3 regions of the Streptomyces sp. NPDC050388 genome follow, and region 1 is predicted to be linked to each of the others. Evidence: riboswitches for the same ligand, from Rfam matches in the RefSeq annotation. Region 1 holds a riboswitch; each other region holds the start of a gene.

The links. A riboswitch is a leader RNA that binds a small molecule or an ion and turns the genes downstream of it on or off. The one in region 1 is predicted to bind cyclic di-AMP.
Region 2: linked by a shared signal. The riboswitch ahead of AB0I73_RS24420 (M23 family metallopeptidase) and the one ahead of AB0I73_RS26960 (M23 family metallopeptidase) in region 1 are both predicted to bind cyclic di-AMP.
Region 3: linked by a shared signal. The riboswitch ahead of AB0I73_RS05440 (transglycosylase SLT domain-containing protein) and the one ahead of AB0I73_RS26960 (M23 family metallopeptidase) in region 1 are both predicted to bind cyclic di-AMP.

The regions. Positions count from the first base shown of each region.
Region 1 covers NZ_JBFAKH010000053.1:39,508-42,772, forward strand. The annotation lists gene AB0I73_RS26955 (HPr family phosphocarrier protein) at 11-292, shown strand; gene AB0I73_RS26960 (M23 family metallopeptidase) at 476-1,249, opposite strand; cyclic di-AMP (ydaO/yuaA leader) riboswitch at 1,258-1,427, opposite strand; gene AB0I73_RS26965 (pitrilysin family protein) at 1,635-3,038, opposite strand; gene AB0I73_RS26970 (pitrilysin family protein) at 3,035-3,265, opposite strand, start outside.
Region 2 covers NZ_JBFAKH010000044.1:44,870-48,134, reverse strand. The annotation lists gene AB0I73_RS24425 (PrsW family intramembrane metalloprotease) at 1-619, shown strand, start outside; gene AB0I73_RS24420 (M23 family metallopeptidase) at 684-1,718, opposite strand; cyclic di-AMP (ydaO/yuaA leader) riboswitch at 1,730-1,887, opposite strand; tRNA gene AB0I73_RS24415 (tRNA-Met) at 2,215-2,288, opposite strand; gene AB0I73_RS24410 (dihydrofolate reductase family protein) at 2,378-3,265, opposite strand, start outside.
Region 3 covers NZ_JBFAKH010000006.1:158,249-161,513, forward strand. The annotation lists gene AB0I73_RS05430 (GNAT family N-acetyltransferase) at 1-272, opposite strand, end outside; gene AB0I73_RS05435 (HAD family hydrolase) at 616-1,491, shown strand; gene AB0I73_RS05440 (transglycosylase SLT domain-containing protein) at 1,530-2,021, opposite strand; cyclic di-AMP (ydaO/yuaA leader) riboswitch at 2,034-2,197, opposite strand; gene AB0I73_RS05445 (polyprenyl synthetase family protein) at 2,828-3,265, shown strand, end outside.

The DNA of each region.
Region 1 (3,265 bases):
GCAGCAACACATGGCTGAGCGCCGCGTCAACGTCGGCTGGGCCGAGGGCCTCCACGCCCGTCCCGCCTCCATCTTCGTCCGAGCCGCCACGGCCGCAGGCGTCCCGGTGACGATCGCCAAGGCCGACGGCAACCCCGTCAACGCGGCCTCCATGCTGGCCGTCCTGGGCCTGGGCGCCCAGGGCGGCGAGGAGATCGTCCTCGCTTCCGACGCCGAGGGCGCCGACGCCGCCCTGGACCGTCTGGCGAAGCTGGTCTCCGAGGGTCTCGAGGAGCTCCCCGAGACCGTCTGACGAGTTCTCCGGTTTCTCCGGCAGCGAGTGGAGCCGCGTCGCCCTTTCCGGGCGGCGCGGCTCCGTCCTTTCGGGAAGGACCCCGCGCCCGTGGACATCCGGCCGCTCGGCACGCGAAGAGCCCCGGCTCGGGAGCCGAGCCGGGGCGTCGGGGTGCGCGCTTCGGGCCGGAAGCGCCTCGGGTCAGAGGTTCACGCCGTGCGCGCGGAGGTAGGCGACCGGGTCGATGTCGGAGCCGTACTCGGCGGTCGTACGGGCCTCGAAGTGCAGATGCGCGCCGGTGACGTTGCCGGTGGCACCGGAGAGGCCGATCCGCTGTCCCGGGGTGACCCGCTGTCCCACCGAGACGGCGACGGACGACAGGTGGCCGTACTGGGTGTAGGTGCCGTCGTGCATCTTGATGACGACCTGGTTGCCGTAGGCGCCGCCCCAGCCGGCCTCCACGACGGTGCCCGTGCCGACCGAGAGCACGGGGGTGCCGCTCGCGGCGTGGAAGTCGACACCGGTGTGGCTGCCGGAGGACCAGACGGCGCCGCCGGACAGGTAACCGGTCGAGACGTAGGAACCCGCGATCGGCGACACGAAGGTGGTGAGGCGCTTGCGCTCGGCCTCCCGCGCGGCACGCTCCTCGGCCTCGCGGGCCCTCTCGGCCTCCTCGGCCGCCCTCTCCCGTGCGGCCTCCTCCGCGGCCTCGCGCGCGGCGTCCCGGGCCGCTTCCCGCGCGGCCTCGTGCTGGGCGGCCGCCTGGGCGTCGACCCGTGCGGCGACCTCCTCGCCCATGGCGATGACGGGGGTCAGGCCGGTCTGCTGCGCTGCGGGACCGGCGGCGGACGCCGTGGTCGCGAGGGAGCCGACCACGCCGGTGGTGGTGAGGGCCGCGACGCCCGCCGCCCTGGCGGTGCCGCGGTGCATGCGGCCGGGACGACGGTGCTTCCCGGAGGCGCGTGTGAACGCCATGGAGTGGGTGGTCCTTTCCTTCCCTCGCCTACCGGGTTAGCTGAAGGGTTCGGAGCAGGAAGGTCTCCTACGGGCCCCTCGCGACAGGCGCGGGCGTCCGATTCACCCCAGGGACTGCACGACGGGGTCCCCGGCTCCCCCCGGCTCGCGCCGTACGGGGACTCGGCGATGGCTGTCCGGTGCCGCGGGTGCGGCGCACTGCCCGACGAACAGCCCGGATGACGCTAAGCGGGGCGTCTTCCCATCCCCAAACGGATCCCGCCTTCTGTAGCGCATCCCACAGGGCAGACAGGACCTCTCCACCCCAATCCGGGCACAGGCGGGCCCTGGTGGCTCTCGTGCCACCAGGGCCCGCACGCGCGTGCGCTCCGCTTGCGCGCGCCGGCTACTCGGCGGGCACGACCGTGACCTCGCCGATGCCGAGCGCCTCGACGGGCGCCTTGATCTGCGCCGCGTCGCCGACCAGGACGGTCACGAGGCGGTCCACCGGGAAGGCGTTCACCACGGCCGCGGTGGCCTCCACGGTGCCGGTGGTGGCGAGCCGGCGGTACAGCTCGGCCTGGTAGTCGTCGGCCAGGTGCTGCTCCACCTGGTCGGCCAGGGTGCCGGCGACGGCCGAGGCGGTCTCGTACTTGAGCGGCGCGACCCCCACCAGGTTCTGCACGGCGACGTCACGCTCGGCGTCCGTGAGGCCTTCCGCGGCGAGCGTGCGCAGCACCGTCCACAGGTCCTCGAGCGCGGGCCCGGTGTTGGGGGTGTCGACGGAGCCGCTGATGGCGAGCATGGCCGCGCCCGTGGCCCCTCCGGAGGAGGAAGGGGGCGCGGACCTCAGGACCTGGCCGAACGACCGTACGCCGTAGGTGTAGCCCTTCTCCTCGCGCAGGACGCGGTCCAGGCGGGAGGTGAGGGTGCCGCCGAGGCAGTAGGTGCCGAGCACCTGCGCGGGCCACACGCGGTCGTGCCGGTCCGCTCCGACCCGGCCGATCAGCAGCTGCGTCTGCACGGCGCCGGGGCGGTCCACGATGACGACCCGGCCGGTGTCGTCGGCGACGATCGGCGGAACGGGCCGCGGCTCGGCTGCCGATCCGGTCCAGGAGCCGAGGGTGTCACCGAGCAGCTCGTCCAGGTCGATGCCGGTGAGGTCACCGACGACCACCGCGGTGGCGGTCGCGGGACGGACGTGCTTCTCGTGGAAGGCGCGTACGGCCGACGAGTCGATGCCGGCCACCGTCTCCTCGGTGCCCTGCCGCGGGCGGGACATCCGCGAAGCCGCCGGGAACAGCTCCTTGGAGAGTTCCTTGGCGGCACGACGGGAGGGGTTGGCCAGCTCGTGCGGGATCTCGTCGAGACGGTTGCGGACGAGGCGTTCGACCTCGCTGTCGGCGAACGCGGGCGCCCTGAGGGCGTCGGCGAGCAGCCCGAGCCCCTTGGCGAGCCGTGAGGCCGGCACCTCGAGGCTCAGGCGCACGCCGGGGTGGTCGGCGTAGGCGTCCAGGGTGGCGCCGCAGCGCTCCAGTTCGGCGGCGAACTCCTCGGCGGAGTGCTTGTCGGTGCCCTCGGAGAACGCCCTCGCCATGATCGTGGCGACACCGTCGAGGCCGTCGGGCTCGGCCTCCAGGGGCGCGTCGAGCAGCACCTCGACCGCGACGATCTGCTGGCCGGGACGGTGGCAGCGCAGGACGGTCAGACCGTTGCCGAGCGTGGTGCGCTCGGGGGCCGGGAAGGCCCAGGGCTTGGCCTCGCCCGCCTGCGGCTGGGGGTGGAAGTCCATCGTGGCAAGCTCGGTCACTTCGCCGTCTCCTCGTTCTCGTCGGTGCCGGCGGCCGCGGCTTCTTCGGTTCCGGAGGCCGCTGCTTCTTCGGACTCCCCTGCCTCGGGGGCGACGGGCTCATAGACGAGCACCGCGCGGTTGTCCGGGCGCAGGCGGGCCTCGGCGACCTCCCGGACGTCCTCGGCGGTCACGTCGAGGATGCGCCCGACGGCGGTGAGGGCGAGCTGCGGGTCGCCGAACAGGAC
Region 2 (3,265 bases), on a different contig from region 1:
CCTGGGCGGTCTGCTGCTCGCGATGGGCATGCACGCGCTGTGGAACGGCTCCTCGGTCCTCGGCGAGTACGGCTTCTTCGCCGTGTACGGGGCGTTCATGGTGCCGTCGTTCGGCCTGCTGACCTGGCTGGTGGTGTGGACGCGGCAGCGCGAGCTGCGGACCGTGCGCACGGAACTGCCCGTGTACGTCGCCGCCGGCTGGCTGACCCCGGCCCAGCCGTTCGCGCTCGGCTCGATGCGGGCCCGGCGCATCGCCCGGCGGTACGCGCGCCGGCACGGAGGCCGGGCGGCGGCACGGACGGTGGCGCGGTACGAGGCGTACGCCACGTCCCTGGCGTTCCTGCGGCACCGGGCACGCCGCGGCCGCGTGGGCACGGACTTCGCCGCACGGGAGGGGGAGCTGCTGCGGGAACTGTGGCGCCGCCGCGACGCGGCCCGCCCGGCCCTGGAGCACGCGGCCCGCGCCACCGCGCCGCCCGTGCCGCCCTGGCCTGTGTACGGCGCGTACGGCGTACACGGCGTGCACGGCGCGACGAGCCTCGCGTATGCCCCGTACCCCGCGCACCTCGGGCATTCCGCGTACCGTCCGAACCCGTACGCGTACCCGTACCACCCCTGAAACGCCTGACCGGCAGCCCTGACGTCGGGGGGTCGTCGTCAGGACTGCCGGGGCTGTGGTCGTCTCAGACGGTGAGGCCCTTCGACTGGAGCCAGGCCATCGGGTCGATGCCCGCGCCGGAGCCGGCGGTGTGGACCTCCAGGTGGAGGTGGGCGCCGGTGGAGTTGCCGGTGGAGCCGACACGGCCGATCACGTCGCCCGTGTTGACCTGCTGGCCGACGCTGACGTTGATGGAGGACTGGTGGGCGTACCAGATCTCGGTGCCGTCGTCGAGCGTCAACACGGTCTTGTAGCCGTAGGAGCCGTCCCAGCCGGCGGAGGTGATCGTGCCGGTGTGGACCGCCTTGATCAGCGTGCCCGTGGGGGCGGCGAAGTCCAGGCCGGTGTGCTGACCGGAGGACCAGTAGGCACCGGCCTGACCGAAGGTCGAGGAGACGGTGTACGAGGAGGTGGGCAGCGCGTACTGCCGGGCCAGCTCGGCGAGGCGCTCGGCCTCGGCCTTCTTCTTGGCCTCCTCCTCCGCCTTCCGCTTCGCCTCGGCGGCCTTCTCCTCCGCCTCCTTCTTCGCGGCGGCGGCCTTCTCCTTGGCCTCCTTCTCCGCGGCGGCGGCGGCCTCGGCGGCGGCCTTGTCCTCGGCCTGGCTCTGCTGCTGCTCGACCTGGGCCATGATCCGGGCGTGCAGCGCCTCGCCGGCGTCGGAGGCGCCCTGTTCGGTGGCCTCGTCGGCGACCACACCGATGTCGCTGAGCGCGGTGGCGGAGCCCTCGGGGGTTTCCTCGTCGGAGATGAGGGAACCGACAGAGGGAAGGTCCGGCATCGAGATCGAGACCGGCGGCTTGCCGGTCTGGGCGCTGGCCATGCCGCCACCGGCGACGGCGGCTATGACACCGACGCCCAGGACCGTGGAGCTGCGGGCGAGGCCTCCGCCGCGCTGCTTGCCGACGCGGTGCCGACCGCGCACGGGGCGGACGGACTCCTCGGTGGGGTTCCACTCCTCGAAGGGGCCCTCGGCGGGGCGGACACCGCCGTAGACGAAGGTGTCGCCGTCGTACTGGTTCGGCATGAAGGGGGCCTCGGGAGCAGGCCGGTTCGACGCCACGTGGGCGTACTCCTTTCCTTCCTTCTCGCCTACCGGGTTAGCTGACGGGTTCGGAGCAGGAAGGTCTCCTACGCGCGTATACCCTCCGTGTCTCCACGGGGGCATCCACGCGATTCACCCCAAGATGTTGGTTCCCCGGTTCCCTTGCGGGATTCGGCGCGTGCGCACGGAGCCGACTCGTGTGACGGCTGGGACGACCGCGCTGCGTTATCGAACGTTAATAGAGGTAGGGGTCGGATTCCAAGCCGTTCCTCTTGATCGTTAACGATTTCCGCACGGACTTAAGCGCCACGACCGGGCAAAAACGGGCGAGTTGACCGTGCCTCGCGCGTCACACCGAAACTGACGGTTTATCAGTTGTTATGCGCAGCGCGGTGGCCCGGTCACCCGGCGTCACAACGGCGTGGAGGGCGGGACGACAAGCCGGGACGACGGGGCGGAGGCCAAGAACGACCGAGGGCCGGAACCCTTTCGGATTCCGGCCCTCGGCCTTCAGTAGCGGGGACAGGATTTGAACCTGCGACCTCTGGGTTATGAGCCCAGCGAGCTACCGAGCTGCTCCACCCCGCGTCGTTGTGTCACCAGCATACGGCATGCGGGGGACACTCCGCACACTCCTTGTCGTCGCAGTCGTCGCAGTCGTCGCAGTCGCCGTCGCGTCACCGGCCGATCAGATGGCCGTTCGGCGCCGTGGCGGCCTCCTCGTGCTCGGGCAGCACGACGACCCGGGCGCCCCCGGCGGCCAGCACTCCGCTGCCGTCGGCGTCCGCCACGAAGGTGTCAGGCTCCCGCCAGGCGGTGACCACCCGCCGTACCCCCGCGTCCAGGATCAGCCGCGCACAGGGCGCCGGACGCGAGGCGCGGCGCGCGCAGGGTTCCAGGCTGGAGTACACGGTGGCGGTCGCGAGCCGCGGATCCGTGGGGTCGATCTTGGCGAGGGCGGCCTCCTCGGCGTGCACCACCGGGTCGCCGCCCTCCCGGGAGTGGCCGCGGGCCAGCTCGGTGCCGTCGGCCGCGACCACCACCGCACCCACGCTGAAGGCCGTCTCCGACGGCGGGCACTGAGCCGCCAGTTCGCAGGCGAGGGCCAGCCAGTGGTGGTCGGCGGCGGCGGGGAGCGGGCCGGTGCCGGGGGCGGTGGGCTCGTAGCGCATGAGGACGACGTCGCCGACCGGGCGGGTCTCCAGCAACCGCAGCCGGCCGCCCTGGTAGGCACCGGGGCCGAAGAGGCGGGCGGCCTCCGGGTCGCCGACGAAGAGCGGGGCGAGGACCAACTGGAGCTCGTCGGCAAGGCCCTGGGTGAGGAGCTGGGTGTGGATCAGGCCGCCGCCCTCCACCATGAGCCGCCGGACGCCGTACACGTCGTACAGGTGCGTGAGGAGCCGCCGCCAGTCGAGTGCGGCGCCGAGCGGCACGACGTCGGTGGCGAGGCCGTGCGCGCGGGCGCGCTCGGCACCCTCCTCGGTCGTGTAGAGGACCTTCTCCCCGCCGGTGTGCCAGAACCGCGCCGTCGGGTCCAGGTCGCCGGAGCCGCTGACGGTGACCTT
Region 3 (3,265 bases), on a different contig from region 1:
AGGCCCGGACGCAGGACGGCGCCCTGGCAGTCCGACACCCCGAGTCCGATCGCCCGGCCCTGCCCCAGCGCGCCCCGCTCGTAAGGCAGGAAGCCGGCCGGTTCGGCGGACGTCCCCTCGTACAGGACCGCCACCCGGGCCTGCGGCCGCACCCGGGACACGGCGGTGGCGAACTCCGGTTCCATGAAAGGGCTGCGTGGTGCGTCCGTCGCGGCGCGCAGCTCACGCCAGCGTTCCCGCTCCCCCTCGCCGAGCTCCTCGAGCCTCAGCACACGTGTGCGTCCACTGCTCACCTGACCCCCCGATCAAGTCCCCCCTGGACTCTTGGAAGGTACCGTTCGGGACCACCAGGACGGTAGGTAGCGGACCATGTTGTTGCCAAGTGGTGCAGAGGCCTTTAACAGGTCCGTACCCGGTGATGACGGAAGCGGCCGGGCGCGCGGTCGTGGCGGGCCGGGCGCGCGGTCGTGGGGGAGCGGTCGCGCGGTCGTGGGGGAGCGGTCGCGCGGCGACGGCCCGGTGGTGGGGCGCGAAGGATAAGGGGTGCGGGCGTACGGACGGAGACGTTCCGGGCGGGGGTGAGTCGGGTGGGCGTGGTGTCCGTATTCTCTGATCATGGCCGCACCCACCGATTGTTCACTCATCGCCACCGACCTGGACGGGACGCTGCTGCGCGGCGACGACTCTCTCTCCGACCGGTCTCTCGCCGCACTGGCACTGGCGACGCGGGCCGGTGCCCGGCATCTCGTGGTGACGGGCCGCCCGGCGCCCGGAGTGCGGCCGCTCCTGGACAGGCTGGGGAGCACGGAGCTCGCGGTGTGCGGACAGGGCGCGCAGGTGTACGACGCCGGCGCGAACCGGCTGCTCCACTCCGTCACGCTGGACCGGGAACTGGCGGAGACCGCGCTCGGCAAGATCGAGGCCGAGGTGGGGGAGGTGTACGCCGCGGTCGACCAGGACGGGATCGACGGACTCACCCTGATCGAGCCGGGCTATCGGATGCCGCACCCGACGCTGCCCGCCGTGCGGATCGGGCGACGGGACGATCTGTGGGTCCTGCCGATCACCAAGGTGCTGTTGCGTCACCCCTTCCTGAGTGACGACGAGTTGGCGGCGACGGCGCGTTCGGTGGTCGGTTCGCTGGCCACGGTCACCATGTCGGGACCGGGCACCGTGGAGCTCCAGCCGTGCGGTGTCACCAAGGCGACGGGGCTGGCACTGGCCGCCGAGCACCTGGGGCTGAGCCGGGAACGGACCGTCGCCTTCGGCGACATGCCCAATGACATCCCGATGTTCCACTGGGCGGCCCACGGCGTCGCCATGGCCAACGCGCATCCCGAGCTGAAGGCGGTGGCCGACGAGATCACCACGACGAACGAGGACGACGGCGTGGCCGTCGTCCTCGAGCGGTTGTTCGGCGGAGCGGACGGGGCGGGGCGGGACGGCACGCGCCCCGACACGTGCCGTCCCGGCCTCAGCCCCGAGGGGTGAACCCGTGGGCCGGGTGTGCCCCGGTGCGCCCGGACGTCTCAGTAGGCGCCGAAGACGTTGTCGATCGAGCCGTAGCGGTCCGCCGCGTAGTTGCAGGCCGCCGTGATGTTCGCGACCGGGTCGAACGGGTCGAAGGCCGTGCCGGGCACGTGGTACGCCTGGAAGGTCGGGTCGATGACCTGCAGCAGGCCCTTCGACGGGGTGCCGGCGACGGCGTTGGAGTCCCACAGGTTGATGGCCTGCGGGTTGCCGGAGGACTCGCGCATGATGTTGCGGTGGATGGAGTCGTAGCTGCCGGGGATGCCGTGCTGCGCCATGATCGACAGCGACTCGCGGATCCAGCCGTCGAGGTTGTCCGGGTACGCCGTCTCGGTGCCGGCGGTGGCCGGGGCGGACGACACGGGGGTGGCGGGAGCGGCGGAGGCGCTGGTGGCGCCGAACACCGGAAGGGCGATCGCGGCCACGCCGGCGACGGCGAGGGAGCGGACGAGGCGGGTGCGGCCGAAGCGGCGCTGACCGGATGCGGGCATGGCGGGCATGTGTGCGTTCCTCTCCTACGCCTACGAGGTGAGCTGTCGGGTTCGGGCGGGAGAGTGCCCGGCCGCGCCCCTGAGGGCATGGCTTCACCCCGAGCCGTCCCGGTGCGAACCGGTCCGGCGACTTACCTGGGTCCCCCGCTCCTGCCGTGCGTGAGTGAGTTGATCGACGGGTGGCGCGGGCGGCGGCAGGATTCGGCGTCCGCCCGACAGGCCGGGAACGTATGCGAGAGCACATGTCAGGAACAAGTGCGAGCGTCACGTATGACGCCGTTTGATCTTGTCTTGGGCTATTTGGGGTACTTGATCCTTTGCGAGTGTCAACGGTCAACTCGCTTTCAGCGCAAGGGAGGACGCCCGCGCGGTGAGTCGCGAACGTGCCGGGATGTGCGTGACCGACCTCACTGGCCGCATCGTGCGGGAGCATTTGCCGTCAACGGGGATTCGTTTGACAATTGCGGCGAATCGGGCAGCGGGGCGGGCAGGATGGATCGGGTGTCGGGATGTGGCTCGGCGCACGCCCGGCGCGAGGGCGGGAAACGTCCGGAAAGTTGGCAAATGTCCACTGCTGTCAACTGATCGGAAACGATCTGATGGTGATCCGATATCGGAGGGCGCCGTGAGGTGCCGTCCGCGCGTGCTGGGGTGAGTTTGGGGAATGTGGGTGCTGGCGGTGATCGAAACATGACCGGATACGCTGACTCGAGTGATGTCAGCGACCCATCGACAACCAGCGACCCATCGGTAGACGGTGCAAGACGTCTGAGCGCCAGTGGACACCAGCAGACAGGAGACCCCTCGTGACCGTCGTCGGGCCATTCGGGCTGAGCGTGCGGGACCAGGCTCTGGAAGCCGATGTCCGGGCCGGGATGACGGCTGTCGAGGAAGGGCTGCTCGAGGCCACCAAGAGTGAGGTCCCCTTCATCACGGGTGCCGCTCAGCACCTGGTACGGGCCGGCGGCAAGCGGTTCCGGCCGCTGCTCGTGATGCTCGCCGCCCAGTTCGGCGACCCCTACGCGCCCGGCGTCGTGCCGTCCGCCGTGGTCGTGGAGCTGACCCACCTGGCCACGCTGTACCACGACGACGTGATGGACGACGCGGGTGTGCGGCGCGGGGTGCCCAGTGCGAACACCCGCTGGGGCAACTCCGTCGCGGTCCTCACCGGCGACTTCCTCTTCGCGCGCGCCTCGCACATCCTGGCCGACCTCGGGCCGGAGGCCGTACGGGTACAGGCGGAG